DNA from 2 places in the Aquabacterium sp. NJ1 genome. Region 2 is predicted to be linked to the other one. Evidence: predicted binding sites of a transcription regulator. Region 2 holds the regulator's gene; the other holds the start of a gene.
The links. The regulator FNR, encoded in region 2, switches genes on or off when oxygen is low (the NO sensors DNR and NnrR bind a similar motif). The targets are predictions, from matches to a motif close to TTGATNNNNATCAA.

Region 1 (14,928 bases), 2.3 Mb from region 2:
CCGCCTCAAGTCGCCATTTCGTCTGCCGATAAAACCCGATATCACCTCTTCGGGCTGCGGCCGGGCGTTTCCGTGAAGTACATCCAGGACCTCGTCAAGACCCTGCAGGGCGGCACCAACACGAAGGGTGTTTTCCTGGGCTTGCTGACGCTGGTCACCGTCATCGCGGCCGTGGCCCACCTGAGCTTCATCTTCCTGTTCGACTCGGTGGGCGTGCCCTGGATGGCGCGCGCCAACGTGGCCAGCGTGCTGGTGTACGTGCTGTCGGCGCTGCTGATCCAGAACGGGCGGCACATGATCGCCATGGTGCTGATCGTCGGTGAGATCCTGCTGCACGGCATCCTGGCCGTGGCCGTCATCGGCTGGGACAGCGGCTTTCACTACTACATCATCCTCATCATGCCGGTGACCATCCTGAGCAACTTCCACGCGAGTTGGTTCAAGGCCGTGGTGGCGACCGGCGTCGGGGTGCTGTACATGGCCCTCGATTTCATCTTTCGCAACGCCACGCCGCTGGACGTGATCCCTCAGCCCATGCTGCAAGGCCTGCACTACTTCAACCAGGCCAGCACCCTGGTCATCCTGGCGATGTTGGCCATGGCCTACTACCGCCTGGTGGCCAATGCCGAGGCGAGCTTGCGTCAGCAGGCCTGCACCGACCCCCTGACCCAGCTGCAGAACCGGCGCTTCGCCATGGAAGTGGCCCAGCACGAAGCCGCCGTGTTCGAGCGCGGCGGCCGCCCGCTGGCCCTGGTGCTGGGTGACATCGACCACTTCAAACGCATCAACGACCTGCATGGCCACGAGACCGGCGACACCGCCCTCAAGGCCGTGGCCCAGGCCCTGCGCGAAGGTGTGCGCGAAGTCGACCACGTGGCCCGCTGGGGCGGCGAGGAGTTCCTGATGCTGCTGCCCTCGACCGACGAGGAAGAAGCCCTGCAGGTGTCCGAGCGCGTGCGCGAGGCCATTGCGCAGATCGACCTGGTCCACCACCACCAGCTGGTGCCCATCAGCATCACGCTGGGGGTGAGCCTGCTGGCCAGGGGCGAAAGCGTCGAGCAGGCCCTGGCGCGTGCCGACCAGGCCCTCTACAAAGGCAAAACAGCCGGGCGAAACCGTGTGATTCTGGCTGGACACGAGGCCTGAAACATTTATACTGCGCAGGCTTTCGAGGAGCGTTGCAAGGGCCCCCTGTTGATCAGGCGAGTTGCCCCCAGGCTCGAAAGACACGTGAACCCTCATGTGATGTGCAACCGCGCTCACCCGCATGTGTCCCGCTGGGTGAGTTGTATCTGTCACGTCCCCCCACGGTAGCGCACGGCGGCTTCTGAACCCTTAGGAGCTCTCCATGACCGCTGTTACCAACAAGCTGATTACCGAACACAAAGGCGTCGAGTGCATCGTCGCCGACATGTCCCTGGCCGCCTGGGGCCGCCGCGAAATCAAGATCGCCGAAAGCGAAATGCCCGCGTTGATGGCCATCCGCGCCGAATACGCCCCCAAGCAGATCCTCAAGGGCGCGCGCATCACCGGCTCGCTGCACATGACCATCCAGACCGCCGTGCTGGTTGAAACGCTGCAAGCTCTTGGAGCGCAAGTGCGCTGGGCCAGCTGCAACATCTTCTCGACGCAGGACCACGCTGCTGCCGCCCTGGTGGAAGCCGGCACCCCCGTGTTCGCCTACAAGGGCGAGTCGCTGGAAGACTACTGGGACTACACCCACCGCATCTTCGACTTTGGCCCGAAGGGTTCGGAAGGCGAAGGCCCCAACATGATCCTGGACGACGGTGGTGACGCCACGCTGCTGATGCACCTGGGCAAGCGCGCCGAGAAGGACATCAGCGTCCTGAACAACCCCACCAGCGAAGAAGAGCGCATCCTCTACGCCTCGATCAAAGCCAAGCTGGCTGTGGACAGCACCTGGTACAGCCGCAAGGCCGCCCAGATCATCGGCGTGACCGAAGAAACCACGACCGGCGTGCACCGCCTCAACGAGATGAGCGCCAAGGGCAGCCTGCTGTTCCGCGCCATCAACGTGAACGATTCGGTCACCAAGTCCAAGTTCGACAACCTGTACGGCTGCCGTGAATCCCTGGTGGACGGCATCAAGCGCGCCACCGACGTGATGATCGCCGGCAAGGTCGCCGTGGTCGCTGGTTACGGTGACGTGGGCAAGGGTTCCGCTCAAGCCTTGCGCGCCTTGAGCGCCCAGGTGTGGGTGACCGAGATCGACCCGATCAACGCCCTGCAAGCCGCCATGGAAGGCTACCGCGTCGTCACGATGGACTGGGCCGCCGACAAGGCCGACATCTTCGTGACCACCACCGGCAACCGCGACGTGATCACCTATGAGCACATGGCCGCGATGAAGAACAACGCCATCGTCTGCAACATCGGCCACTTCGACAACGAAATCCAGGTCGCCAAGCTGGAAGAGAACTGCGAGTGGGAAGAGATCAAGCCGCAGGTTGACCACGTCATCTTCAAGGACGGCAAGCGCATCATCCTGCTAGCCAAGGGCCGCCTGGTGAACCTGGGTTGCGGCACCGGCCACCCCAGCTACGTGATGTCGTCGAGCTTCGCCAACCAGACCATCGCCCAGATCGAGCTGTTCGCCCACAGCGACGCTTACGACGTGGGCAAGGTCTACGTGCTGCCCAAGCACCTGGACGAGAAGGTCGCCCGCCTGCAGCTGACCACGCTCAACGCCCAGCTCACCGAGCTGACCGAAGAGCAGGCGGCTTACATCGGCGTGAACAAGAACGGCCCTTACAAGCCTGATAGCTACCGCTACTAACCCCCCCTACGGCCTGCGGCGGCTTGCAGCCCGCGCCGACCCGGAGACGGGTCGGCCCTTCGCCAGGCTTGGACAGTCCTCAAGGACTGTCCAAGTCCGGACTCAGCCCCCCAGGGGGGCACCGCTGGCGGACCGGCGTAGCCGGATCCGCGGCGGTCGCTGGATTTGTCGCGCACCTGCGGTGGCGCTTCATTGGTGCCTTTTGGCACCTTTTGGGGTAACGCGCGGGGTGCGCGGCGTTCGGTGCCTTGGCTGAAGGCCTGTTCGCCTTGCGCGGACCGTTTTCTTTTTGCTACCTGCTCATGACCAACATCCTCCTCGCCCGCGCTGACCAACTCATCCTGGAAAAGGGCCTGGCGCCCACGCGCTCGGCTGCCCAGCGCCTGGTCGAACAAGGCGCCGTGCAGTGGAGCGGCCCCAAGGGCTGGACCACCGTGCGCAAGGCGGGTGAGCAATTGCCCATCGAGTGCGACTTCCAGATCCTGGACGATTCGGAAACCCGCTGGGTGTCCCGCGCTGGCCTGAAGCTCGAGGGCGCGCTCAAGCATTGCGCGTTCTGCAAGCACCCCGTGGACCTGAAAGACAAGGTCTGCCTGGATGTGGGCCAGAGCACCGGCGGTTTCACCGAGGTGCTGCTGTCGCATGGCGCGGCGCAGGTGGTCGGGGTGGATGTCGGCCATGGCCAGGTGCATCACAGCATCGCCGAGCACCCGCAGGTCACCGTGATCGAGGGCGTCAACGCCCGCCACCTCACGGAAGAAGACCTGGGTGAGGCCGCGCCCGAAGGCGGTTTTGATGTCATCGTGGGGGACTTGTCCTTCATCTCGATGACCCTGGTGCTGCCCGCCCTGGTGCCCTTCCTGGCCGACGACGGCGAGCTGCTCATGCTGGTCAAACCGCAGTTTGAACTGCAACCCGAGCACATCGGCAAGCGCGGCCTGGTCAAGGACCCCGCCAGTTATGCCGAAGTGGAGGCCCGCATCCGCCAAGCCTGCAAGGACCTTGGCCTCAAAGTGAGCGCCTACTTCAACAGCCCGATCGCCGGCGGCGACGGCAACCGTGAATTCTTCGTTCGGGCGCGCAAGGCCGCGTGATCGCCGCCCTGCTTGCTTGAACCGACAACGAAAGCCCTCCCATGACGACCCCTCAGCGTCTGCCCATCAGCCTGGAGTTCTTCCCGCCCAAGACCCCCGAGGGCGTGGACAAGCTGGCCGCCGTGCGCCAGCAGCTCTACCCGCTCAAGCCCGAGTACTGCTCGGTGACCTATGGCGCAGGCGGCTCCACTCAGGACGGCACCATCCAGACCGTGCGCGCCATCCTCCGCGAAGGTTTTGACGCCGCGCCGCACTTCTCGTGCATCGGCGCCAGCAAGGATTCGGTGCGTGCACAACTGGCCCAGTTCAAGGCCGATGGCATCAAGCGCCTCGTGGCCCTGCGCGGTGACCTGCCCAGCGGCTATGGCGGCTTCGGCGAGTTCCGCTACGCCAGCGAGCTGGTGGCCTTCATCCGCGAAGAAACGGGCTCGCACTTCCACATCGAAGTGGGCGCCTACCCCGAGATGCACCCCCAGGCCCGCAACCCGCAAGCCGACCTGCAGGCCTATGTCGCCAAGGTCAAGGCCGGTGCCGACGTGGCCCTGACGCAGTACTTTTTCAACGCCGACGCCTATTTCCGCTTTGTCGATGACGCGACCGCTGCGGGCGCCACCATCCCGGTGATCCCCGGCATCATGCCCATCACCAACTCGACCCAGCTCATGCGTTTTTCGGACGCTTGCGGGGCCGAGATCCCCCGCTGGATCCGCACCCGCCTGGAAGGCTTCGGCGACGACAAGGCCTCGATCCAGGCTTTTGGCCTGGACGTGGTCACCGCCTTGTGCGAGCAACTGCGTGCGGCCGGCGTGCCGGGCCTGCACTTCTACACGATGAACCAGTCGGCCACCGTGCTGGCCATCTGCCAGCGCCTGGGCGTCTAGACTTCAGACACCACCTCGTGTCAGATGCGTTGCTCAAACGCATCGCGTTCATCTGATCTGGCGCAAATCAGCCAGGGTTTCACCTGGGTGGCCCTGGCTGGGAGCCTTCCGAGTTGATGCAGCACAAGTTTGGCGAGGTTTGACCTTGTTGCAATGGATGCCATGGGACGCGCCAACACGCGGTCCCTGCAACCTAGCCACAACAAGGACCACTCATGAACGCCATCTCTACCCGCACTCGCCTGATCGCCGCTGCTGCGCTGGCTTGCGCTGCTGCCGCACCCGCCTACGCCGGCGACTTCATGGTGCGCGCCCGTGTCCTGCAACTGGACCCTGCGAACGAAAGCACCGGTACCCTTGATGCCTTGGGCGGCACCTCGGTCAACACGAAGTACATCTGGGAAATCGACGCGTCCTACTTCGTGACGCCCAATGTGGCGTTCGAGCTGATCGCCACCACACCGCAAAAGCAAACCGTTTCCCTCAACGGCAACAAGATCGGTACGCTGCGTCACCTGCCTCCTACCCTGACCGCGCAGTACCACTTCGCGCCGACGAACCCGACCGTGCGTCCCTACGTGGGCTTTGGCGTGAACTACACCCACTTCTCCGCTGTGAAGCTGGATCTGGGTGGCACGCCCCTGGAAATCGACCGCAATAGCTGGGGTACGGCCATCCAGATTGGTGCGGACTTCCCCATCACGGACAAGCTGTCCCTCAACGTGGACTTCAAGAAGATCGACATCCGCACTGATGTGACTCACCCGACACTGGGCAATGTGGGCACCGTCAAGGTGGACCCTGTGCTGTTCGGTATCGGCATCGGTTATCGCTTCTGATCGGTCACCGATCGAGCAAAATGAAAAGGGGCTTCGGCCCCTTTTTTCATGGCGGTGCCGGTTGCCTTACCAGGATCCGCACAGGCAAGAAAAAGGCTCCCCGCGGGGAGCCTTTTGTCTGGTCGCGCTGAAAGAGATCAGGCGGCCATCTTGCGGCGAGCCGTGAAGGCGATGCCGACCAGGCCCAGGCCCATCAGGGCGTAGGTCGAGGGCTCGGGGATCGCAGGAATCGATGTCACGGTACCGATGTTCACCGACTTCACCATGCTGGCCACGAAAGCCATGCTGGCGGGGTCAGCGCCGTTGTCCGTCAGGAAGGTCTTGAAGGCATCGGACAGCACGAAGTCGCTGGCGGCCAGGTTCAGGGTGCGGGTGCTGGCCGAGCTGGACACATTGTCCAGAGCGCTGCCACCGAAGTCGCCGGCCACGGTCGTGGCGGTCAGCAGCGATTGGTTGTTCAGATTGAACAGAAGACCTGCGTTGATGTCGCCGAACAGGCTGTTGGTGGCCACGTCATACGTGAAGTTCAGCAGCTTGACGGTGCTCAGGCCCTTCTTGAGCGCCATGCCCGAGGTGTCGCTGAAGTCGATGGTCAGCGGGCCGGGGTTGGTGGTCAGGGAGATGGCCTGAACCGGGTCGGTCAGCACACCGGTGGTGGCGTTGTAGGTCGAGGAACCCACACCGCTGACCGTATAGCCATTGGCCGTCAGGTAGCTGGTGTCCAGCGTGACGGTGGCAGTGGTGGCGGTGAAAGGTTGAGTCGTGGCGGCAGAGGCAGCGGTGGCAGCAACGGCCAGGAACGACATACTGAACTGCTTGAAAAACTTCATGTTCACGTCCTTGTTTCGGTTGAGAAGGGGCGCTGCTTTTGTCGCCCTCTAAGGTGGCCTGTATGGACCATGGACATGATCTTGACCGTTGTTTCGCGATTAACGCATAGGGTTCCCGCGAGGTCCCCCCGAAACTGGGGGGCATTACCCCCCCCAGGTGTTGCTTTCTGTAAGGACGGCCATCAAGGGTATGTCATGGGGTTCGGGCTGCAGCTCGGCCTGGGTCATTCGGCCTGATTCCCAGGCGACGCCCAACGCGGTGACCTCAGGGTGGGCGGCCATGAAGCGGTCGAAGTAACCGCCGCCGTAGCCCAGCCGCCAGCCTTCCGGCGTGAACCCGACGCAGGGCACCAGCACCACATCGGGCAGCACCGGCGCGCCGTCCGGGCAAGGGATGCCATGTTCGTCCTTGCTGGCGGGTGGCTGCCCGTTCCAGAGCCGAAAGTGCATCTGTGGCGGGCTTTTTTGAGCGCAGGGCAGGGCCAATCGGCAAGCCAGCGTCGCCTGGGCCGCCGCGGCCACGTCCATTGGGTTAAATTCACCCTGCATAGGCCAGTACAAACCCAGGCAGTCCGGCTCCAGTTCGGCCAGGATGGACATCACCCGCTCGTGCAGCGCGGCTTGCGCTTGTTGAGCCGGGGGCGTGGCGACCCATGCCTTGCGGGCTTCCAGCAGGTGTCGGCGCCAGTCCGCGCGCGAGCGGGGAGGGTTGTTCATGGCCATAACAGAAGGTTACTCAATTGCGAATCACGTACAAGTATGCGTCCTGGGGCGCGACGGCTTTGTCCGCCCTGACGCTGGTGGCCGGGATGGCGCTGGCGCCTGCCTCGCGCGCGGCCGCCGATGACAGCACCGTGCAGGAGGCCCGGGAGGCCCTGCGTGTGCGCGACAAGGTGCGCCTGCTGGCGGCGCGCGATGCGCTGATCGAAGCGCAGCACCCCCTGGCCCCGTGGGCGGGCTACTGGTATTTCCAGCTGCGCCTGATGGAGGCCGGCCCCGCCGAGGTGGACGAGTTTCTCTCGCGTTGGCCAGACAGTTATGTGGCCGATCGGGCCCGCAACGATTGGCTGCTGGAGCTGGGGCACCGCCGTGACTGGCGCACCTTCTTGCGCATCCAGCCCACCTTCCGCATGAACGACGACCGCGAAGTCAGCTGCCTCGGGGTGCTGGCGCGTCAGCAGACCAACACCCCCATGGAAGCGCCGGGGGACTGGCGTGAGCAGGCCCGCCAGTTCTGGTGGAACCAGAAGGATGCCGATTTTGGCTGTGATGCGATGGCGCAGGCGCTGCTCAACAGCCGCGTGCTGGAGCCCGTGGACGTGTGGCGCAAGTTGCGCCTGGCGATAGAAGCGGACAAACCCCGTGCCGTCCAGCAAAGCGCCAAGCTGCTGGGTGATGCGGTCTCGCAGGCCGTGGCCAAGTTGATGGGGCAACCTCAGGCCCTGCTGATGCCGCCCGCGCGTTCGGGCGCCCTGGGTGGGGCCAGCGACAACCGGCGCCACGCGCCGGGGGCGTCCATCGGCCCCGACGCGCGGGTCAAGCACAAGGGCAAGCCCAAACGCAAGGGCAAGGCCAAGGCCAAGCCGGATCTGACGCCGATGCCGCTGGCCGTGCCGGCCGAGGCCGAAGGGCCGTTGACGCTGCTGGCTTTCATCCGCTGGGCGGGCATGGACCCGGTGGCGGCCGCCGCCGCCATCGGGGAGCCGGCCAACCGCAACCGCTGGCGCTGGAATGCGGAAGAAACCGCCTGGGCGTGGGCGCAACTGGGCCGGGCTGCGGCCTGGCGCCTCTCACCCGATGCGCCTGCTTATTTCGAGCGCGCGCTGACCGACCGTGCCTTGGCGGCCGGCGCCGGCGAACTGCGGCCAGGTGGGTCTCGCCTGGCCACGGCCTGGTCCGCTGAGACCCTGGCCTGGATGGCGCGTGCCGGCCTGCGTGCGGCGTCGGCGGGGCAGGCCGAGCGCTGGGCCCTGGTCGAGCAGGCCGTGGACGCCATGGCGCCCGATCAACAGCAGGACGCGACCTGGGTGTACTGGAAGGCCAGGGCCCTGCAGGGGCGTGCACGCACGACCAGTGGTGCGGCCGCTGAAGCGCTCAAGCAGCAGGCCCGTGAGCTGCTGACCCGCGTGGCCAACCCGGTGAGCTTCTACGGGCAATTGGCCGCGCAGGATCTGCATGGCACCTCGGCGCGCCCGCCTGCCAAGCCCGTGGCGGTGACCGAGGCCGAGCTGGCCGACGCGCGCGCCATGCCCGGCATCGACCGGGCTTTGCGCATGCTCGAGCTGGGCTGGCGCGGCGAGGCGCTGCGCGAGTGGAACTTCACCTTGTCGTACGGCAAGGTGGGGGGCTTGAGCGACCGCGAACTGCTGGCCGTGTCCGAAGAGGCCTGCCGGCGCGAGATCTGGGACCGCTGCATCAACTCCAGCGAACGCACGCGCCAGGAGATCAACCTGGAGCAGCGTTACCCCATGCCCTTCAAGCAGGAGGTGCTGTCCGCCGCACGTGAGGTCGGGCTGGACCCGGCTTACATGTATGGCCTGATCCGCCAGGAATCCCGCTTCCAGCAGGCGGCCAAGTCCAACGTCGGTGCCTCGGGTCTGATGCAGGTGATGCCGGCCACGGCCGCCTGGACGGCGCGCAAGCTGTCCATCGACTACCACCCGGACAACATCACCGACCGCGGCACCAACCTGCGCATCGGCGCGGGTTACCTCAAGCTGGTGCTGGATGACTTCCAGGGGGCGCAAGCCTTGGCAGCCGCGGCTTACAACGCCGGCCCTTCAAGGCCACGGCGCTGGCGTGACGGGCCGCGCATCGACGCGGCGGCCTGGGTCGAGAACATCCCCTTCAATGAAACGCGTGATTACGTCAAGAAGGTGCTGTCCAACGCCACGGTGTACGCCCACCTGATCAACGGCAAGGCCCTGTCGGTGCGCAGCCGCCTGGGTTCGACGGTGGGGCCCCGTGCCGACTCGGCGCCGCCATCTGAGGATGACCTGCCCTGAAAAGACAAACCCCGGCAGGGTCTGGGCAGACCGTGCCGGGGCGAGATGTCGGTTTGAAACCGGTCTGAATTGAATCAGGCGGCGACCAGCAGGGCCGAGGTGTCGAACACGCTGCTCATCGGGGGCAGGTTCATGATCATGGGCTGCGGGGCGTTCTTGGAGACCTTGGCAGGCTTGACGTTGGGGTCGTTCTGGGCGACCTCGGCCTTGTCCCAGTTGCCCACGGATTCCTTGCCCGACACGGCGATCGAGTAGAACACGCGGAAAGCCACCTTGCGCTCGGACCAGAAGTCGGCGGCATCACGGAAGGCGTCCAGCAGCTGCTCGCGGGTTTCGCGGTCGCACTTGTTGCCATCGGGGATGAGCTCGAGCACCACGACGAAACCCGGCTGCGGGCCCGACTTGTGGACCAGGTCGGTCATGCAGTCGTACAGGGCGTCGAGGTTCTTGCCGAAGTGGTCCGGGAACAGGAAGTCGCGGGCAATGATGTCCAGCACGTCCTGTTTGTTCTGAGCGGCGCTCAGATTGGTGTAAAGGAAGTGCTGGCCAGCGGCATTGGCGGCCTGTTGCAAGTCTTCCGGGCGGAAAGCACGGATGGATTGAACGATGTTGGGTCGAACGGATTGCAACAACATGATCGCTTGTGGCCCGGGGTGCATGGAGGAGAGCTTCATGTCCTTACGAGCAAAAGTTGAAGGTCTAAGAAAAGAACGGAAAAAACGGATGCGATGACGGCCTGTGAGGCTTCAACGCTGGGGATCAATCAACTGAAAGCTCTGGTAGTGATCCGCAGTGTAGAAACAAGTTTCAGGCTGTCGAACTTCTTTACCTCCGCAAACGATGCGCCGCGCGCCGCGGTCACCTTCGCCTGGGGTGGGTACGGTGTACTCGTGATAGAAACCGCGTGGCCGACGGGGCAGGATGCGTTCCCGGTTGCCGAACACCACACCGTCCTTGGCATAACGAAAGGGCCCACCCGAGAAAATACGGCGGTGGACGTCTTGGGCTTGCGCAGGAAGGGCAGACAAGGCCACCGATTCGGCGGTGGTGCCTGTCTCTTGTGGTGCATGGCGACGGGCAAGGGCTTCAGCGGGAAGCCACGCAGTCACACAACTCAGGGCAAGACCAGTCAGGAAAGCGGCAGACCACGAGCGGGGGGTTCTGGCGACTGCGGCGGGGGCCGCGGGTGTCAAGCCACAACCGCCTGACGAGGTTTCCCTATTGACTGTGCGGGGCACCATGATGCTGTGTTTCCAGCCTTGATCTGTCAGCAATGCAGCTCTTCGTTAAAGACGTGACTCTATAGAAAAGCGCTAAAAAGCTCAAGGCCCCAGCTACCGTAAAACGGGTAGACGGGGCCTTTGCGTGGGGGGTTGACAGATTGTGCTATAAGCGGCGCGCTTTTAACGCACGGCGTTGGCGTCGGCCACGGTCATGGCGGTCATGTTGACGATGCGGCGCACGGTGGCCGAGGGCGTCAGGATGGTTACGGGCTTGGCCGCGCCCAGCAGCACCGGGCCCAGCGCGATGTTGTTGCCCGCCGCAACCTTGAGCAGGTTGTAGGCGATGTTGGCCGCGTCGATGTTCGGGCAGACCAGCAGGTTGGCTTCGCCCGTGAGGGTGCTGCGTGGCATCAACTGCCCCCGGTAGTCCGCGTCCAGCGCGGTGTCACCGTGCATCTCGCCGTCGATCTCCAGCCAGGGCGCCTGCTGCTGGATCAAGGCCAGGGCCTCGCGCATCTTCACGGCCGAGGGCTGGTTGCTCGATCCGAAATTCGAGTGCGACAGCAGCGCGGCCTTGGGGCGCTGGCCGAAGCGCATCATTTCCTCGGCGGCCATGATGGTGATCTCGGCGAGCTGCTCGGCCGTCGGGTCGTAGTTGATGTGCGTGTCCAGCAGGTTGACGGTGCGGCCCGGCAGGATCAGGCCCGTCATGGCCGCGTAGGTCTTGACGCCGGCGCGTTTGCCGATCACCTGGTCGATGTAGTGCAGGTGCAGGGCCGTGGAGCCCCAGGTGCCGCAGATCAGGCCGTCCACTTCGCCCTTGTGCAGCAGCATCGAGCCGATCAGCGTCAGGCGGCGGCGCATTTCGATCTTGGCCATCTGCTCGGTCACGCCCTTGCGTTCGGCCAGGCGGTGGTAGCTCTGCCAGTACTCGCGGTAGCGCGGGTCGGACTCGACGCTGACGATGTCGAAGTCGCGGCCGGGCTTGAGGCGCAGGCCGAAGCGCTCCAGGCGCTGCTCGATCACGGCGGGGCGGCCGATCAGCGTGGGGCGGGCGATGTTTTCGTCCACCACGATCTGGGCGGCGCGCATCACGCCTTCGTTCTCACCTTCGGCGTAGCAGATGCGCTTGTTCTTGGCGCGCTTGGCCACGCTGAAGATGGGCTTCATGGTGTGCCCGGAGGCGTAAACGAAGCTCTGCAGCTTTTCGCCATACGCAACAAAGTCCTTCACGGGCCGGGAGGCGACGCCGGAGTCAGCCGCGGCTTTGGCCACGGCCGGCGCGATCTTCATCATCAGGCGCGGGTCGAAAGGCTTGGGGATCAGGTACTCGGGCCCGAAGCTCAGCGATTCGCCGGAATAGGCGGCGGCCACGACCTCGTTCTGCTCGGCCTGGGCCAGCTCGGCAATGGCGTGCACGGCCGCGATTTCCATCTCATCGGTGATGGTGGTCGCACCCGAGTCCAGTGCACCCCGGAAGATGTAGGGGAAGCACAGGACGTTGTTGACCTGGTTGGGGAAGTCCGAGCGGCCGGTGGCCATGATGGCGTCGTCGCGCACCGATTTGACCTCGTCGGGCAGGATCTCGGGCGTGGGGTTGGCCAGGGCGAAGATGATGGGATTGGCGGCCATCTTGGCCACCATGTCCTTTTTCAGGACGCCGCCGGCGCTCAGGCCCAGGAAGATGTCGGCGCCTTCAATGGCTTCGCTGAGCTTGCGCTGGTCGGTTTTTTGCGCGAAGGCGGCCTTGTCGGGGTCCATCAGCTCGACGCGGCCTTCGTACACCAGGCCGGCCAGGTCGGTCACCCAGATGTTTTCACGCGGCACACCCAGCTTGACCAGCAGTTGCAGGCAGGCCAGGGCGGCGGCGCCGGCGCCGGAAGTCACCAGCTTGGCGGTCTTGATGTCCTTGCCGACGACTTTCAGTGCGTTGAGGATGGCGGCGCCCACCACGATGGCCGTGCCGTGCTGGTCATCGTGGAAGACGGGGATCTTCATGCGCTCGCGCAGCTTGCGCTCGACGTAGAAGCAGTCCGGGGCCTTGATGTCTTCGAGGTTGATGCCGCCGAAGGTGGGCTCCAGCGAGGCGATGATCTCGACCAGCTTTTCGGGGTCCTTCTCGTTGATCTCGATGTCGAACACATCGATGTCGGAGAACTTCTTGAACAGGACGGCCTTGCCCTCCATCACCGGCTTGGCGGCCAGGGGGCCGATGTCGCCCAGGCCCAGCACGGCCGTGCCGTTGGTGATCACGGCCACGAGGTTGCCGCGGCTGGTGTACTTGAAAGCGGCCGCCGGGTTCTCGACGATTTCCTCGCAGGGCGCGGCGACACCGGGGGAGTAGGCCAGGGCGAGGTCGCGCTGGTTGGTGAGCTGCTTGGTGGCCGAGATGGCGACCTTGCCCGGCGTGGGCAGCTCGTGGTACTCAAGCGCGGCTTTTTTCAGCTCGGCGCGTTTCTCTTCTGGGGTGGTCATCGAGGGGGGCCTTTCGCGGGCGGGGCCCGTCATTGGGGCCCGCCAGACCTCACATTGTAGGAAGTTGTGTGCCAGCCGCCGTGTGGAAGGCCGCAATGCAGGTTGGTGTGAGTCGAGCCGAGCCAGTTTGGGCGCGACAATCACGCCATGAGCCTGGGTGAATTTGATCTCATCGAAACGTTTTTCCAGCGTCCTCGGGGCGTGGGGCCGCATCGGTCCGTGATCGGCAATGGCGATGACTGCGCGGTCATCGCGCCGGCGGCCGGCATGCAGCTGGCGGTCTCGACCGACACCCTGGTGGAGGGGCGGCACTTTCTGTCCACCGTCAGCCCGGCGCGGCTGGGGCACAAGGCGCTGGCCGTCAACCTGTCGGACCTGGCGGCCTGTGGGGCCCAGCCCCTGGCTTTCACGCTGGCCTTGACCTTGCCGCGTGTGGACGAAGCCTGGCTCCAGGGCTTTGCCAAGGGCTTGTTCGATCTGGCCGACGAGCACGATTGCGAGCTCATCGGTGGCGACACCACATCCGGCCCACTGGCCATCGGCATCACCGTCATGGGCGAGGTGCCAACGGGCCAGGCGCTGTTGCGCAGTGCTGCACAAGCCGGGGATGACATCTGGGTCAGTGGTTTTCCCGGCCTGGCCCGACTGGCGCTGGAGGCCTTCCGGGGCAGCCTGCATCCGGCCTTGAGTGGCGACGCCTTCGAGGCGGCCCGCCTGGCGATGGAGCGGCCTGACCCGCGTGTGGCGCTGGGCGTCGGCTTGCGTGGTGTGGCCAACGCAGCCATTGATGTCTCCGATGGCCTGCTGGGCGACCTGGGCCATGTGCTGCGCCGCAGCCGCGTGGGTGCGGCCTTGTGCCTGGACGCCTTGCCGGTGAGCCCCTGGCTGGCCGAGCGCACCACCGAACTGCAGCTCGATTGCATCCTCGCGGGCGGTGACGATTACGAACTGGTGTTCACGGCGCCGCCAGTGCAACGCGCCAAGGTGCAGGCCTTGGGTGCCAGCCTGGGGCTGGTGCTCAGCCGCATCGGCCGCATCGAGGCCGAGCCCGGGTTGCGTTTGTGGCGCGGTGAGCTGGACCTCTGGCCGGACGACCCCGCCAGGCAGGCCGTGCCCAACCAGTGGTCCTCGTTCGACCATTTCAAGGTGGCGCCATGAGCGAGGCCGTGAACAAGGTCGAGAGCGGCGCACCCCGGCGCGCCACCGTGGGTTTGCTGTTGAGCCATCCCGCCCATTTCATCGCCTTGGGCGGGGGCAGCGGCCTGAGCCCGAAGGCGCCCGGGACGGTCGGCACCCTGTGGGGCTGGGTGAGCTTCCTGGCCATCCAGCATGCGGTGGGCACCGGCCGGCATGCCGATGTCATCTGGGCCGCGATCCTGGCCCTGGGCTGGCTGGTGGGTTGCTGGGCCTGCACCCACACGGCACGCAGCCTGCGCGTGGCCGACCCTGGTTCGGTGGTGTGGGACGAGGTCTGGGCCTTCTGGTTGATGCTGTGGCTGATCAGCCCGGTGGACTGGCGCGGCCAGTTGCTGGCCTTTGTCACCTTCCGCTTTTTTGATGCGGCCAAACCCGGGCCGGTGGGCTGGGCCGATCAGCTGTTCAAGCTCAAGCCGGGTCAATCCATCGGTTGGGCGCAGGGCCTGGGCATCATGTTCGACGACCTGGTGGCGGCCTTGTGTGCCTTGCTGGTGCTGGCGCTGGCCGTGGCCGTGCGCCAAGGTGGCGTCAGCGCCGGGCTGTTGAGCTGAGGCGCGAACATGAACACGCAAGACACGCTGACCCTG
Region 2 (16,748 bases):
CACCAGCGGCCACCCCCGCACCCGCTCCTGTGGCCAAGCCGGCGCCTGCACCGGCAGCAGAACCCAAGAACGACAATGCCGCGCGAGAGCATGAGATCGAATCCGCCCTCAAGGCTTGGGCCTCCGCCTGGAGCAAGCAGGACATGGACGGCTACTTCGCTGCCTATGCCCGCGACTTCAACGGCGGCAAGACCCGCAAGGCCTGGGAACAGGAGCGTCGCGACCGCATCACCAGCAAGCGCAGCATTTCTGTGAAAATCTCGGGCATCAAAGTTGACGTGAGCGGCAACAAGGCCACCGTGCGCTTCCACCAGGACTACAAGGCCGACAGCCTGAGCATCAGCAGTGGCAAGCGCATGGAAATGGTGCGCTCCGGCAACAACTGGTTGATCGTGAAGGAAAGCGCTGGGTCGTGATGGGTCGTGAGTTTCGCTGCTTGCCCGCCAACGCGAGCAAGTGGCTCAAGGCGCCGCTTTTGCGCGGCCTGCTGGTGACTGGGGTGTTTGCGCTGGGCGCCGGCCTGGCTGCGGCGCCCGCTTGCGCGCGCGTCACGCGCGTCAAGGCCCACGCGGCGTCTCACGAGGCATCGCATCAGCAAACCGAGCGCCTGCCAGCGCTCCAGGCTCAATCCGCCCCCGCCGAAGCTCGCTTGCTGGAGATCTACCGGCTGGTGGGCGTCGGTCAGACGCGCCAGGCGCTGAGCAAGGCCGAAGCGCTGGTCCGGGACGTGCCCAACTTCCAGTTGGCCCAACTGGTCTATGCCGACCTGCTCGTGGCACAAACCAAGCCACTGCCGTCCATGGGGGACGCGCCGAAAGCGCTGGCCGCCAAGGCGCCACAACGCCTGGATCAATTGCGCATGGAGGCTGATCGCCGGCTGCAGGCACTGCGCGATCGCCCGCCACCTGGCGCCCTGCCCACCCAGTTCATCGAGCTCCCCCCAACCACCAGACACGCCATTGCGGTTGATGCCAGCAAGTCGCGTCTGTACCTGTTCGAGAACGGCCCCCATGGCCTGCAACTCGTTGCCGATCATTACGCGTCGATCGGCCGACTGGGTGCCGACAAGAGCTTCGAAGGCGACCAGCGCACCCCGTTGGGGGTCTACTACATCACCAGCCGCCTGGACGCCAAGAAGCTCAGCGACTTCTACGGCATCGGCGCCCTGCCCCTGAACTACCCCAACGAGTACGACAGGCGCCTGGGCAAGACGGGCGGCGGCATCTGGCTGCATGGCGTCCCCAGCGACAGCTACGCGCGCAGCCCCAACAGCACCGACGGCTGCGTGGTTCTGGCCAACCCCGAACTGCAGACCATCCTCGACCGCGTCCAGCCCCGCACCACGCCTGTGGTCATAGCACGCTCGCTCCAGTGGGTCACGCCCGTCAAAACCGAACCGCAACGCCGCAGCCTGCACAACCTGATCGAGGGTTGGCGCGTTGCCCGAGCCAGCGGCGACCTCAACCGGCTGATGTCCTTTTACTCACCGCAGTTTGCCAACGGCACGCGTGACCTGAACCAGTGGCGCCAGACACTTGAAAAGGAAGTCATGCAACAACGCGGGCGCGCGCTGCAACTCAAGGACGTGGCCATTCTGGGGTGGAAGGACAAGAGCGATATCCTGGTCGTGACATTCGGGGAGGTCTCCGACGGTCAACGCACCGGCGCCGTCAAACGTCAATACTGGGGTAAAGAAGGCGGCCTCTGGAAAATCTTCTATGAAGGAGTGATTGGATGACTCTGCACCGCACACAGCCTGCCCTCAAAATGGGCGCCAAGTGGCTGATCGCCGGCCTGGCCCTGGCCAGCGCCCAACTGGCCCTGGCCCAGAACGTAAAGATCGCCACCAGCTTGGGTGACATCGTGGTCCAGCTGGATGCCGCCAAGGCACCCAAGACCGTCGACAACTTCGTGCAATACGTGAAGGCCGGCCACTACAACGGCACGGTGTTTCACCGCGTGATCGACGGCTTCATGATCCAGGGTGGCGGCATGACACCCGACATGAAGGAAAAGCCCACGCGTGCGCCGATCCCGCTGGAAAGCCGCAATGGCCTGAGCAACGTCCGCGGCACCATTGCCATGGCGCGCACCAACGTTCCCGACTCGGCTACTGCCCAGTTCTTCATCAATGTGAAGGACAATGCCTTCCTCGACGCAGCCCGCTCACCTGATGGCAACGGCTATGCCGTGTTCGGCAAGGTCGTGCAGGGCATGGACGTGGTCGACAAAATCCGCAAGGTTGAAACCGGCCAGAAGGGCCCCTACGGCGACGTGCCCGTCCAACCCGTGATCATCAAATCAGCCACCATCGAAAAATAAGCCATGACCAAGACCGTTGAACTGCACACCACCGCAGGCGTGATCCGCCTGGAACTGGACGAAGAGAAGGCCCCCCTGACCGTGGCCAACTTCGTCGACTATGTGAACGCGGGCCACTACGATGGCACGGTGTTCCACCGCGTCATCAAAGGCTTCATGATTCAAGGCGGCGGCTTCGAGCCCGGCATGAAGCAAAAGCCCACCAAGGGCGAGATCCAGAACGAGGCCAACAACGGCCTGAAGAACGACAAGTACACCATCGCCATGGCACGTACCAGCGCCCCGCACTCGGCCAGCGCCCAGTTCTTCATCAACGCCACCAACAACGACTTCCTGAACTTCAAGTCGGAATCGGCTCAAGGCTGGGGTTATGCCGTGTTCGGCAAGGTTGTGGCGGGCACCGAGGTGGTCGACCAGATCGAAAAGGTCAAGACGGGTCGCAAGGGCTTCCATGATGACGTCCCCCTTGAAGATGTGATGATCACCAAGGCCGTTGTCATCTGACACGATGCCTGATGTGAGGGGGCCCTGCCCCCCTTTCCCGCAGCCGGACATCCTTCATGCACCGCCCTCGTGGCGGTGTATTGATTTCATCTCGGACTTGCACCTGCACGAAGGCCTGCCTCGCACCACGCGTGCGCTGGCGGACTATCTCGGCAACACACCAGCTGACGCGGTGTTCATGCTGGGCGATGTGTTCGAGGCCTGGGTCGGCGATGACATGCGCGGCCAGCCCTACGAGGCAGCCTGCGTCGATCTGCTCGCCAAAACTGGCGCGCGTCTGCATCTGGCCATCATGGTGGGCAACCGGGACTTCCTGCTGGGCGACCAGATGCTTGCAGCCTGCCGTGCACACAAGCTCCACGACCCGACCGTGCTGCATGCCTTTGGGCGTTCCATGCTGCTGATCCACGGCGACGAGTTGTGCCTGTCTGATCAGGACTACCTGAAATTCCGGGCGCAGGTCCGCAACCCGCTGTGGCAACAAGGCTTCCTGGCGCATCCGCTGGAGGCTCGCCTGGCGCAAGCCCGCCAGATGCGCGAAGCCAGCCAGATGCACCAGCACACCCAAACCCCTGCGGACTGGGCCGACGTGGATGAGTCAGCCGCCACGCTGTGGATGAAGGCTGCGGGCGCCACGGCGTTGATCCATGGGCATACACATCATCCGGGCGACGAAGCATTTGGCCCCACAGGTGCCATGCGCCACGTCCTGAGCGACTGGGACCTTGACCACGGCGCCCCCAGAGCAGAGGTACTGCGCCTGAGCGAAAGCGGCTTCCAGCGCATCCCGCTGCCCCGTTGATACAAAAAAATTGACCGGCCATCAGCCGGTCAATTTTCTGAAGCAACAAGCTTGGCTTACTCGGCCGTGGCCGCCTCTGGCTTGGTCTTGTCGATCTTCTTGTTGGGCTGGATGTCCAGCTTCACTTCTGGCTCACCCTTGTCGTTGTCGACAACGTCGACCGTCAGGCGACCGCCCTCCACGAGGCTGCCGAACAGCAACTCATCCGCCAGCGCACGACGGATCGTGTCCTGGATCAGACGCTGCATTGGGCGAGCACCCATGAGCGGGTCAAAGCCGCGCTTGGCCAGGTAACGGCGCAGCGCATCCGTGAAGGTGACTTCGACCTTCTTCTCACCCAGCTGGCCTTCCAGCTGCAGCAAGAACTTGTCGACCACGCGCAGGATGACGTCCTCATCCAGCGCCTTGAAGCCCACGATCGCATCCAGACGGTTGCGGAACTCAGGCGTGAACTGCCGCTTGATGTCGGCCATTTCGTCACCCAGTTCGCGCGGGTTCGTGAACCCGATCGAAGCCTTCTGCAGTGTTTCCGCACCCGCGTTGGTGGTCATGATGATCAGGACGTTGCGGAAGTCAGCCTTGCGACCGTTGTTGTCCGTCAGCGTGCCATGGTCCATCACCTGCAGCAGGATGTTGAACACGTCCGGGTGCGCCTTTTCGATCTCGTCCAGCAGCAGCACGGCGTGCGGCTTCTTGGAGATCGCCTCGGTCAGCAAGCCGCCTTGGTCGAAACCCACATAACCGGGAGGCGCGCCAATCAGGCGGCTCACGGCATGGCGCTCCATGTACTCGGACATGTCGAAGCGAATCAACTCGATACCCAGGATGTAGGCCAACTGCTTGGCCACTTCCGTCTTGCCAACGCCGGTCGGGCCGCTGAACAGGAAGGAGCCAATCGGCTTGTCGGGCTTGCCCAGGCCGGAGCGCGCCATCTTGATGGCGGCAGCCAGGGCATCAATGGCCGCGTCCTGACCAAACACCACGCTCTTGAGGTCGCGGTCCAGGTTCTTCAACTTGGAGCGATCGTCACTGGACACGCTGGTAGAAGGCACGCGGGCAATCTTCGCCACGATCTCTTCCACCTCGGCTCGGGTGATGGTCTTCTTCTGCTTGCTCTTGGGCAGGATGCGTTGCGCCGCCCCGGCCTCGTCAATCACGTCAATGGCCTTGTCAGGCAGGTGACGGTCATTGATGAATTTGGCCGACAACTCGGCAGCCGCCTGCAGCGCACCAATCGCGTACTTCACGCTGTGATGCTCTTCAAAGCGCGACTTCAGCCCCTTGAGGATCTCGACGGTCTGCTCCACAGAGGGCTCGGCCACTTCGACCTTCTGGAAACGACGCGACAACGCCGCGTCCTTCTCGAAGATGCCACGGTACTCCGTGAAGGTGGTTGCGCCGATGCACTTGAGCTGCCCCGAACTCAAGGCAGGCTTGAGCAGGTTGCTCGCATCCAGCGTGCCGCCAGAAGCAGCGCCAGCACCGATCAGCGTGTGGATCTCGTCAATGAACAACACGGAACCAGGCTGATCCTTGAGCTGCTTGATCACCGCCTTCAGGCGCTGCTCGAAGTCACCACGGTATTTGGTACCAGCGAGCAAAGCACCCATGTCGAGCGCATAGACCTCGGCGTCAGCCAGCACATCCGGCACATCGTTCTGCGTGATGCGCCAGGCCAGGCCCTCGGCAATGGCCGTCTTGCCCACGCCGGCTTCACCCACCAGCAGCGGGTTGTTCTTGCGGCGGCGGCACAGCACCTGGATCACACGCTCGACTTCGGAATCACGACCAATCAACGGGTCGATCTTGCCGTCACGTGCCATCTGGTTGAGGTTCTGGGTGTACTGCTCCAGCGGAGAAGCCTTGCCCTCGACCTCTTCCTTCTCGGTCTCCACCTGGCCAGGTTCCGCCGAAGACTTCGCAGCCTCAGGAGGATCCGCCTTGCGGATGCCGTGCGCAATGAAGTTCACCACGTCCAGGCGTGTGACACCCTGCTGGTGCAGGTAGTACACCGCGTGGGAATCCTTCTCGCCGAAGATCGCAACCAGCACATTGGCGCCGGTCACTTCCTTCTTGCCACTGCCAGAGGACTGGACATGCATGATGGCGCGCTGGATCACACGCTGAAAACCCAGAGTGGGCTGCGTGTCGACCTCATCCGTGCCACCCACCGTCGGGGTGTTGTCCCTGACGAACTGGTCCAGGTTCTTGCGCAGCTCATCCAGATTCGCGGCGCAGGCCTTCAACACCTCGGAAGCAGAGGGGTTGTCTGTCAAGGCCAGCAGCAGGTGCTCCACGGTGATGAACTCATGGCGTTGCTGACGGGCCTCGACGAAGGCCATGTGCAAACTCACTTCCAACTCTTGCGCAATCATGCGGTCTCCAGAATGCACTGCAGGGGGTGCCCGGCTTGGCGGGCGGCGGCAAGAACGAGTTCGACCTTGGTGGCCGCGACGTCTTTGGTGTAGACCCCGCACACACCACGACCTTCGTGGTGGATTTTTAGCATGATTTGCGTTGCCGATTCGATGTCGTGCCGGAAATGCTCCTGCAATACAAGGACAACAAACTCCATGGGCGTGAAATCGTCATTGAGCATGACGACCTGATAGAGCTTCGGGGGCTCCAGCGCCAATTCTTCTTTTTCAGCGACAGCGGCCCCTTGCCCATCCTCTAGAGGGCCTTTTGGCGTCGCGGACGACAGAACGGGAAACAGACTTGTCATGAAAATGATTCTACGAGACGGTCCGCGATCATGTCATGTGATCTTGGGGTGTCCGACCTCAGTTCAAGGGTAGGAAATTCACGGCAGACACAAGACTTTTTTCGAGACCGTGTAAGCGACAAGCAAGCTTCGTGCAATTTGAGACCGATATCCCGATCAGAAGATTTGCGGCAACTTTTTCACAAGGCGCAAAATTTGCGCACAATTGGCAATCATTTTGGTGCGCCGCAGCACTTGACAGGCCCTTCCAGCACTCGGAAAATGACAACAAATTAACGTAGGAGGGGCAGTATGGCCACAGGCACTGTCAAATGGTTCAACGATGCCAAAGGGTTTGGCTTCATCGAACCGGATCAAGGCGGGGGCGATGTCTTCGCGCATTTTTCTGCCATCCAGATGGATGGCTTTCGAACCCTCAAGCAAGGCTCCAAAGTCAGATATGACCTGGTAGCCGGGCCGAAAGGCATGCTTGCGCAAAACATCCAGCAGGTTGATGGGGTCATCGCTGACGCCACACCGGACGCTTTGAGCGACATGCACTTCAGAGACCATGGCAGCGCCGGACAGAGCCTGCCTCACTGAGTTCAGCAACAAACAAAAAGCCCGCTCATCGAGCGGGCTTTTTTCATGGACCTCACATGGGGCTCAGGGCCCACATGTTGTTGATCACATGTTGTCGATCATCACCTGACCAAACCCTGAGCAGGACACCTGGGTCGCACCCTCCATCAGGCGAGCGAAGTCATAGGTCACCTTCTTGCTCTGGATGGCCTTGTTCATCGAGCTGATGACCAGGTCAGCGGCCTCGAACCAGCCCATGTGGCGCAGCATCATTTCGGCCGACAGGATTTCGGAACCGGGGTTCACGTAGTCCTTGCCGGCGTACTTGGGTGCCGTACCGTGGGTTGCTTCGAACATGGCCACCGAGTCAGACAGGTTGGCGCCCGGGGCAATACCGATGCCGCCCACCTGCGCCGCCAGCGCGTCGGAGATGTAGTCGCCGTTGAGGTTCAGCGTCGCGATGACGCTGTACTCGGCCGGGCGCAGCAGGATCTGCTGCAGGAAGGCGTCGGCAATGGCGTCCTTGACGACGATGTCCTTGCCCGTCTTGGGGTTCTTGAACTTGCACCATGGGCCGCCGTCCACCAGCTCAGCACCGAACTCCTTCTGGGCCAGGGCATAGGCCCAGTCACGGAAGCCACCCTCGGTGTACTTCATGATGTTGCCCTTGTGAACGATGGTCACGCTGGGCTTGTCATTGTCGATGGCGTATTGCAGTGCCTTGCGAACCAGGCGCTCGGTACCCTCTTTGGACACCGGCTTGATGCCGATACCCGAAGTCTCGGGGAAGCGGATCTTCTTGACGCCAAACTCGGTCTGCAGGAAGTTGATCAGCTTCTTGGCCTTGTCGCTCTGGGCTTCGAATTCGATACCTGCGTAGATATCTTCCGAGTTCTCACGGAAGATCACCATGTCGATCTTTTCTGGCTCCTTGACAGGCGAAGGCACGCCCTTGAAGTAAGTCACCGGGCGCAGGCAGACGTACAGATCGAGCTCCTGGCGCAGCGCCACGTTCAGCGAACGGATGCCACCGCCGACAGGCGTGGTCAGCGGCCCCTTGATGGACACCACATAGTCCTTCAGGACCTTGAGCGTTTCTTCAGGCAGCCACACGTCGGGGCCGTAAACGCGCGTCGATTTCTCGCCCGCGTAGATCTCCATCCAGTGGATCTTGCGCTGACCACCGTAGGACTTGGCAACGGCGGCATCGACCACCTTGATCATCACGGGGGTGATGTCAAAGCCGGTGCCGTCGCCTTCGATGTAGGGAATGATGGGGTTGTTGGGGACATTGAGCGAGAAATCCGGGTTGACCGTGATCTTCTGCCCGCCCTCGGGCACCTTGATGTGCTGATACATGTTGTGGTCTCCGCGTTTGGCGTTTCCGTGAAAAACGCTGCCATGGATGTCGACAGCGTGAAAACAATTCTACGCGAGCGAAATCAGTTGATACGCAATGAGACCAGGGGATTACCGGTATAGGTTGCCAATTAGCGTCGCAGACCTTGCGCAAGATCAGGCACACCACGCCCGCCACTGATCCATGACCTGGTGATAGAGGGCCCATGCGGACATGGCCGCCAGCATCAAGCCCGAAAGGCGAACGGCCCAACGTGGATCGAACGCGGCGCCGGCCTGCGCCGCACCAGACGGTGTCGATGCGAGCGCCTTCCTGGCTGCGCTGCCAGCACAAGCATCCGGGCGCTCCGGCCTCAGCCACAACACCGGCACGATCGCAGCGGCATCCCCTTGCCCAAGCCCGGCAGGCGCAGACACATCCGAACCGCGCCCGATGCGGGCCAACCGACGGAGGACCACAGGCGCCCCCCACACGCCGAACGCACCCGGCACGGCAAAAGCCAGCATCACCAAGCCACCGCCCATGGCGTCAGGCGCCAAGGCGGCCACCATCACGGCCGCGTACAACAAGCCGCAAGGCAACATGGCCCAGGCCATGCCGGCAACAAACGGCCAGATGGCGCGCAAGGCGCCGCCCTCGCGAAACACCGGCGTGGCATTCAAACGGGCACGCAAAGCACGGTAAGCGCCCTGCCCCAACTCGTCCAGCTGGCGAGGCATGGCACCAGACCAAAGCAGCCACAGGCCCAGCAGCAGCGCCAGCGCCTGGGCCATGACCCACAAAGGCTGAAGAAACGAGACCTGGCGCCCCCATTGCGCTGCCGCACCAAAACCCACGGCCGCGACCGCCCCCAGCAAGGCGTAACCCACACAGCGCCCCAGAAGGCTGAGCAAAGGCACACCATTGGGCAGCAAGGCGGCGCATGCAGCACCACACATGGCGGCGCAATGCGGCACGCCACCCAGGCCCATGAGGAACGCAGTGAGCATCAAGCTGGACAGCATGCCCAGCCTCTCCTGGTCAAACGGTCAGATGATGCGCGAGAAGCGCTCAACCGTCTTGTCGGCTTGCAGGTGCCTGTCGAACACCATGGCAATGGCCCGCACGAAATACCAGCCCAAGGCTGTAACACGAACACCGTCAGACTCCAGTTGCACCAACCCCGACTCCACGAGCGGCTCCAACTGGCGCAGTTCAGCTGCGAAGTATTGCCTGAAATCAATCAGGTAGGCGAGCTCGATGGATTCGATGTCCACCCGCCCCTGGCACATGACCGCCATGATCACCGCGCGCCGCACCAGGTCATCGCGCGACAGCATGAGGCCACGCACGATGGGAAACTCGCGCCGACGCAGCGAGTCGTAGTACTCGTCCAGCGTCTTCGCGTTCTGACAGTAATGGGCCCCGACACGACCGATGGCCGACACGCCCAGCCCGATCAGATCGCTGTCCGGGTGGGTGCTGTAGCCTTGGAAGTTGCGGTGCAGGCGCCCTTGCCGACGCGCCACTGCGAGGCTGTCACTGCGCAAGGCGAAGTGATCCATGCCGATGTAGTCGTAATCCGACGCGCCAAAGTGGTTGATGGCCATCGACAGCATGCCGATCTTGTCCTCGGCCTTGGGCAAGGCCGCTGCGTCAATGCGGCGCTGCGGCTTGAAGCGCTGCGGCAGGTGGGCGTAGGCATACAGCGCGACACGATCCGGCTTCAGGCTGGTGACCTGATTGAGCGTACGCTGAAAGCTCTCCAGCGATTGCTTGGGCAAGCCGTAGATCAGGTCCATGTTGATGGACTCGAAGCCCTCGGCGCGCGCCGCCTGCATCAACTCGGCGACCTGCTCGAAGGGCTGCACGCGGTGCACGGCATGCTGGACGTGCGGGTCAAAGTCCTGAACCCCAAAGCTCAGGCGGTTGAAACCCATGGCTGCCAGGCGCTTGAGGCGCGAGGCATCAATCGTCCGCGGGTCGATTTCGATCGAATATTCACCACCTGGCACAAAGCGGAACGCCGACTGCAAGGTGGCCAGCAGGCCCTCCAGCTCGTCGTCGGTCAGGAAGGTCGGGCTACCGCCACCGAAGTGCAGCTGGGACACCGCTTGCCCACGGCCCAGTTGCGCCACCACCAATTCGATTTCCGTGCGCAGCGCGTCCAGGTATTCCAGCGCGCGCTCGTGGTGCTTGGTAATCACCTTGTTGCAAGCGCAGTAATAACAAACCGACTCGCAAAACGGAATGTGCACATAGATGGACAGCGGCGTAGCCGCGCCACCCACCGCACCACCGCCCTCCACGCGTTGCTGCAGGGCTTGCAGGTACTGCGCGGGGCCGTACGCCTCCACGAAGCGGTCTGCCGTCGGGTAGGAGGTGTAGCGCGGACCGCTTACGTCCAGGCGAGACAGCATCTCGCGGGAAATCGCGGGCGCAACGTGATTTGATAGCAGGACCGGTTCACTCATGCCGGGGACTGTGCCAAACTGTCGCCTAGTTGGGTTGATCTGGCTCAAGGTCGGCGACACGGAAGCAGCAACAATCGGGCAACCTTTGAGGTTCCTCATGCTGAACAGTACATTTCCCATCGCAGACGTTTCTGACTCGACCGCCCAACAACATTCCTGTCATCACGACCAAGGCGGCGCGTCTGGCTGTTCCATGAAATACGACACATTCAAAGTAGCCTGTTCGAGTTGCAACCTGCGCGAGTTGTGCCTGCCTGTGGGCTTGTCGCAACCCCAGTTGTCGCACCTTGACTCCCTGGTGGCCACACGCAAGACCGTCAAGCGCGGTGACGCGCTGTTCCACACGGGTGACCCCTTCCGCTCGGTCTATGCCGTGCGGACGGGTTTCTTCAAGACACGCGTTTCATCTGAAGATGGGCGTGATCAAGTGACTGGCTTCCAGATGGCCGGCGAACTGCTGGGGCTGGACGGCATCAGCACCGACCGCCACGCCTGTGATGCCATCGCCCTGGAAGACTCCCAGGTCTGCGTGATCCCCTACTCGCAACTGGAAGACCTGTCGCGCGAGTTCTCGGACCTGCAGCACCAGTTCCACAAGATCATGAGCCGCGAAATTGTGCGCGACCACGGCGTGATGCTGCTTTTGGGCAGCATGCGCGCGGAAGAACGCCTGGCGGCCTTCTTGCTGAACCTGACCCAGCGTCTGCACGCACGCGGCTTCTCCGCGTCTGCGCTGGTGCTGCGCATGACGCGTGAAGAAATTGGCAGCTACCTGGGGCTGAAGCTGGAAACCGTCAGCCGTACCTTCTCCAAGTTCCAGGAAGAAGGCTTGCTGGAAGTGAAGCAGCGCGACATCCGCATCACGGATGAAGCCGGCTTGCGCGCGCTGGTCAACAGCGTGCGCTGCTGACGCATCAATACTGCCGATACCGCCGGCACCACCCAAAAAGCAAAGGCCCGCACTCAGCGGGCCTTTTTCATTCAAGCGTGGTTGTGCACCTGCTGGCGGCGTGCATGGCGACGCACTCTGCGCGCATGCGCGGGAGAGTCAGACACCCGCATCATCCAGTGGCTGAGCAGCGACGATAGCGTCACCAAACCCCAGAACACGAAGAACGCGAGACTGTAGGTTGTCTGGGCATCAGGTTGCCACTGACCGATCCGCAACTGGGTCGGGTCAACCCACGAAAACACCACCATCTCTAGAACCCCTGCAATCAGGAAAGCAGGCCACAAGATCTGGGCAGCGTGCAGTACGCGCTGTGTCATTCGGTTCTCCTTCGTTGAACTGGGACACAAGTCACATATTCCTACGACGGGTCACACAACGAGCGAGGAATAACCCCTAAATAAGGGGGCATACCCCCTAGGGGTTTTACCGATCCACGGACTCGCGAGACTGTTCAGCAGAATGGTTGCGCGCCTGGATGGCGGGTGCCTCGGATGGCGCCCTCACCTGGCCAACAGACGTGTCCAGCACCGGGTCGACGTGCTTGATGGCCAACGAAGCCGTGAACAAGGAAGCCACCACCACGGCGGCCGGGCCACCAAACACCATCCACACGATGGGATAGCGCCACCAGGGCTTCGATTGCTCGATGTTGGCGACTGCGTTGTTTTCAACTTGAGACATGCTTACTCCTGCAAGGTGCGCTCAGCGAGGCACCATGAATGTCGACTTTTCCCGAACGTCGACCTGAGGCCGATCACCCTGGCGAAGCTGCTCCACCACCACGGTCATGCCGAAGGCGCCGGAGCCCATGCGCGCGGCCACTTCTGGCGGCACCCGAACAGCGATGGGCACCCACCGCGCTTCCGCCGGGCCCAGCACTAACTCGTCACCACCCTTGACGATGGACTGGCTGAGCTGCTCCACACCCACGCGGTACTTCTGAACCGATTCGCTGGCATTCATCAGCTGGATCCGATAGACGTTCTCGACGAAACCATCGTCCACGATGCGGGCGAGCGCCCCACGGTCACGGACCACGTCCACACGGAACGGCGGGCGGGAATACAAACTGGTGAGGAAAGCGCCCACGACGATCAGCAGAATGGTCGTGTAGATGAGCACGCGAGGGCGGGTGACGCGGCCCCACATTTCCTTGCGGCCCCAACCGTTGTCCAGCGCATTGAGCGTGGCGTAACGGATCAGGCCACGCGGCGCGCCCATCTTGTCCATCACCGAATCGCACACGTCGATACAGGCCGCACAGCCGATGCACTCGTACTGCAAGCCCTTGCGGATGTCGATGCCGGTCGGGCAGACCTGCACGCACAGTGTGCAGTCGATGCAATCGCCCTGCCCCTTGGACTGTGCGTCCGTCTTGCGGGAACGTGCCCCACGGGGTTCGCCACGTTTGGCGTCATAGCTGATGATCAGCGTGTCGCGGTCGAACATGGCGCTCTGGAAGCGCGCGTACGGGCACATGTACTTGCACACTTGCTCGCGCATGAAGCCCGCGTTGCCGTAAGTCGCGAAGCCGTAGAACAGCACCCAGAAGATTTCCCAGGGACCCATGCCGAAGGACACGACCTCGGCGCCCAGGACACGGATCGGGGTGAAATAGCCCACGAAGGTATAGCCCGTCCACAGCGCCAAGGTGAGCCAGGCGGCATGCTTGGCCACCTTGCGCCCGAGCTTTTCGGCCGTCCAGGGCGATTTATCCATCTTCATGCGCTTGGCACGGCTACCCTCGATCTTGTTTTCGATCCACATGAACATTTCCGTGTAGACCGTTTGAGGGCAGGCGTAACCGCACCACAGGCGGCCCGCCACCGTGGTGAACAGAAAGAGCCCGTAAGCCGAGATGACCAGCAACGCAGTCAGGTAGATGAAGTCCTGCGGGTACAGGACCAGGTTGAACATGTAGAAGCGCCGCGTGCCGAGATCAAACAGCACAGCCTGACGGTCATTCCAGCTCAACCAGGGGGTGCCGTAGAAAGCAAGCTGGGTCACGAAGATCAAGACCACGCGCCAGTTGCGAAACCAGCCTTCTACTTCGCGCGCATAGATCTTCTCGCTCTTCTTGTAGAGCGACACCACCTCCTCCCGACGTGCGTCGCTTTGAGGCGGCGTGGTCTCGGCGGCCTGAATGGGAATGATGCGCTTGGGCGCTGGGGTGGAGGGGCTTGTATCGGTCATGGCACAAAAACGAAAAAGCGGTGAACCCGACGAATACCCTACAGGGTATCACTACGCATGGTTCACCGCCTGACTTTAGCCCTCCGCTTGATCGAGATCAAGCGAATGACAGGGCCTGATTGCTGGCATCAAGGCCTCATTGAGCCTGTGCTGTCTGGGTCGTGTGCGACAGGCTCCAGACGTAGCCAGCCAACAGCTTGATCTGGTCTTCAGACAGGCGAGTTTCCTGTGCCGGCATGATGTTGAGCTTGCCCTTGTTGACCATGTTCATGATGGCCTCTTCGCCGAAACCATGCAGCCAGATCTTGTCTGTCAGGTTGGGCGCGCCAATGGCCTGATTGCCCTTGCCGTCCGCACCGTGACAAGCGGCACACACCTGCTTGAACTTGGCCTTGCCCAGTTCAGCCATGATGGAGTTGTGACCAGCACCAGACAGGCTCAGAACATAGTTCGCAACCTGGCGAACCTCTTCCGGGCTGCCCACGGCGGGCGCCATCACGGGCATCTGACCACGGCGACCATGCGTGATGGTCTCGATGATCTTCTCGGGCGAGCCACCATGCAGCCAGTCGTTGTCCGTCAGGTTGGGGAAGCCTTTGTTGCCCTTGGCGTCCGAACCGTGGCAAGCCGCACAGTTGTTCAGGAACAGGCGCTCACCGATGGCGTGAGCCTTGGGGTCACGGGCCAAGTCTTCAACCGATGCGTTCTTGAACGCGGCGAAGATCTTGTCCTGCTCCACCTTGGCCTTGGCCATTTCGGCGTCCAGCTGGCCTTTGGAACTCCAGCCCAGGGTGCCCTTGTTGTCACCCAGGCCGGGGTACAGCGCCAGGTAACCAGCGGCAAACGCCAGCGTGATGATGAACAGGAACAGCCACCAGCGCGGCAGCGGGTTGTTCAGCTCGCGCAGGTCGTTGTCCCACACGTGGCCCGTTGTCTTGTCGACATTGCCTTGCGCGTCATAGATGACCTTGTGCTTGGCAGCACCGATCAGCACAAAGGCGCAATAAGCCAGACCAAAGACGACGATCGCGATGACATACCACGACCATCCACTGTTAATGAAGTCGCTCATTTATGAGCCTCCAGTCAATCTTCAGCGAGGGGCAGGCGACCTGCCTCCTCGAACTGGGCCTTGTTGCTGCGCTTGTATGCCCAAGCAACAATGCCCACGAAAACGCACAGACACACAACGGTGAAAATGCTTCTCACGACAATGATGTCCATATGCGCTGCTCCTTATTTGACAGCTGTGCCCAGCACCTGCAGGTAGGCGATCACGGCTTCGATTTCGGTCTTGTCCTTGACCTCATCTGCGGCGGCACTGATCTCGGCATCGGTGTAAGGCACACCCACCATGCGCAGGGCCTTCATGCGAGGCGCCATGCCGGCCGGGTCCACCTTGTTCTCTTCGAGCCAGGGGTAAGCAGGCATGTTCGACTCGGGCACCACGTCACGCGGGTTGTGCAGGTGGGCACGGTGCCATTCGTCGGAGTACTTGCCGCCCACGCGCTGCAGGTCAGGGCCGGTACGCTTGGAGCCCCACTGGAAGGGGTGGTCGTACACGAACTCGCCAGCCATGGAGTAGTGGCCGTAACGCAGCGTCTCGGCGCGGAAGGGACGGATCATCTGCGAGTGGCAGTTGTAGCAACCCTCACGCAGGTAGATGTCACGACCGGCCAGTTGCAGCGCGGTGTAGGGCTTCAGGCCCGGCACTGGTTGCGTCGTGCTGTGCTGGAAGAACAGCGGCACGATTTCAACCAGGGCACCGAAACTGACGGCGAGCAGCACCAGCACGATCATGAGGAAGTTGCTGGTTTCGATCTTCTCATGGGAGAAGAGTGAAGGCTTGTGGTTCTTGTCAGCCATGTTGTTCTCCTTATCAGGCGTGAGCAGGCTGAGGGATCGGCGCGTTGACGGCGCGGCCATTGGTCGCGGTCATCACGGTGTTCCACAGCATCAGGATCATGCCGCCCAGGTAGAGCAAGCCACCAGACACGCGGATCACGTAGAACGGATAGGTTGCCTTCACGCTCTCCACGAAGGAGTACACCAGGGTGCCGTCCGGATTCACAGCACGCCACATCAGGCCTTGCATCACACCGGCAATCCACATCGCGGCGATGTAGAGCACGATGCCGATGGTGGCCGCCCAGAAGTGCAGCGAGATGGCCGACACGGAGTACATCGTGGTACGACCGAACATGCGCGGGATCAGGTAGTACAGCGAACCCATCGAGATCAGACCCACCCAGCCCAGGGCGCCCGAGTGCACGTGGCCGACCGTCCAGTCGGTGTAGTGCGAGAGCGAGTTCACGGTCTTGATGGACATCATCGGACCTTCGAAGGTCGACATGCCGTAGAACGACAGGGCCACGATCAGGAACTTCAGGATCGCGTCGTCGCGCAGCTTGTACCAGGCACCCGACAGGGTCATGATGCCGTTGATCATGCCGCCCCAGGAAGGCGCCAGCAGGATCAGCGAGAACACCATGCCGACGGATTGCGTCCAGTCAGGCAGCGCGGTGTAGTGCAGGTGGTGAGGACCCGCCCACATGTAGGTGAAGATCAGGGCCCAGAAGTGCACGATCGACAGGCGATACGAATACACGGGCATGCCGGCCTGCTTGGGGATGTAGTAGTACATCATGCCCAGGAAGCCTGCCGTCAGGAAGAAGCCCACGGCATTGTGCCCGTACCACCACTGGACCATGGCGTCTTGCACACCGGCGTAGGCCGAGTAGGACTTGGTCAGCGAGACGGGGATTTCAGCGCTGTTGACGATGTGCAGCAGGGCCACGGCGATGATGAAGGCACCGTAGAACCAGTTGGCCACATAGATGTGACGGATCTTGCGCGTACCGACGGTACCGAAGAAC

Region 1: JY96_RS10580 (OmpW family protein) is a predicted target of FNR. The motif match lies at 4,886-4,899, and genes of this name have one in related genera.

The regions. Positions count from the first base shown of each region.
Region 1 is NZ_JRKM01000001.1:2,450,348-2,465,275, reverse strand. Features, by position in the region: gene JY96_RS10600 (diguanylate cyclase) at 73-1,146, shown strand; S-adenosyl-L-homocysteine riboswitch at 1,165-1,268, shown strand; gene ahcY (adenosylhomocysteinase) at 1,349-2,797, shown strand; gene JY96_RS10590 (TlyA family RNA methyltransferase) at 3,100-3,891, shown strand; gene metF (methylenetetrahydrofolate reductase [NAD(P)H]) at 3,933-4,772, shown strand; gene JY96_RS10580 (OmpW family protein) at 4,988-5,611, shown strand; gene JY96_RS10575 (PEP-CTERM sorting domain-containing protein) at 5,749-6,441, opposite strand; gene JY96_RS10570 (5-formyltetrahydrofolate cyclo-ligase) at 6,586-7,158, opposite strand; gene JY96_RS10565 (lytic transglycosylase domain-containing protein) at 7,182-9,446, shown strand; partial or broken gene JY96_RS10560 (barstar family protein) at 9,695-10,081, opposite strand; gene JY96_RS22820 (ribonuclease domain-containing protein) at 10,193-10,564, opposite strand; gene JY96_RS10550 (NADP-dependent malic enzyme) at 10,850-13,144, opposite strand; gene thiL (thiamine-phosphate kinase) at 13,298-14,302, shown strand; gene JY96_RS10540 (phosphatidylglycerophosphatase A) at 14,299-14,892, shown strand; gene JY96_RS10535 (CinA family protein) at 14,902-14,928, shown strand, end outside.
Region 2 is NZ_JRKM01000001.1:4,755,074-4,771,821, reverse strand. Features, by position in the region: gene JY96_RS20660 (nuclear transport factor 2 family protein) at 1-416, shown strand, start outside; gene JY96_RS20655 (murein L,D-transpeptidase family protein) at 437-1,738, shown strand; gene JY96_RS20650 (peptidylprolyl isomerase) at 1,735-2,322, shown strand; gene JY96_RS20645 (peptidylprolyl isomerase) at 2,326-2,826, shown strand; gene JY96_RS20640 (UDP-2,3-diacylglucosamine diphosphatase) at 2,831-3,628, shown strand; gene clpA (ATP-dependent Clp protease ATP-binding subunit ClpA) at 3,685-6,003, opposite strand; gene clpS (ATP-dependent Clp protease adapter ClpS) at 6,000-6,353, opposite strand; gene JY96_RS20625 (cold-shock protein) at 6,645-6,935, shown strand; gene icd (NADP-dependent isocitrate dehydrogenase) at 7,020-8,273, opposite strand; gene JY96_RS22620 (sulfite exporter TauE/SafE family protein) at 8,430-9,278, opposite strand; gene hemN (oxygen-independent coproporphyrinogen III oxidase) at 9,303-10,727, opposite strand; gene fnr (fumarate/nitrate reduction transcriptional regulator Fnr) at 10,921-11,637, shown strand; gene JY96_RS20595 (hypothetical protein) at 11,709-11,996, opposite strand; gene JY96_RS20590 (hypothetical protein) at 12,103-12,360, opposite strand; gene ccoG (cytochrome c oxidase accessory protein CcoG) at 12,382-13,872, opposite strand; gene ccoP (cytochrome-c oxidase, cbb3-type subunit III) at 14,009-14,944, opposite strand; gene JY96_RS20575 (cbb3-type cytochrome c oxidase subunit 3) at 14,959-15,096, opposite strand; gene ccoO (cytochrome-c oxidase, cbb3-type subunit II) at 15,109-15,738, opposite strand; gene ccoN (cytochrome-c oxidase, cbb3-type subunit I) at 15,752-16,748, opposite strand, start outside.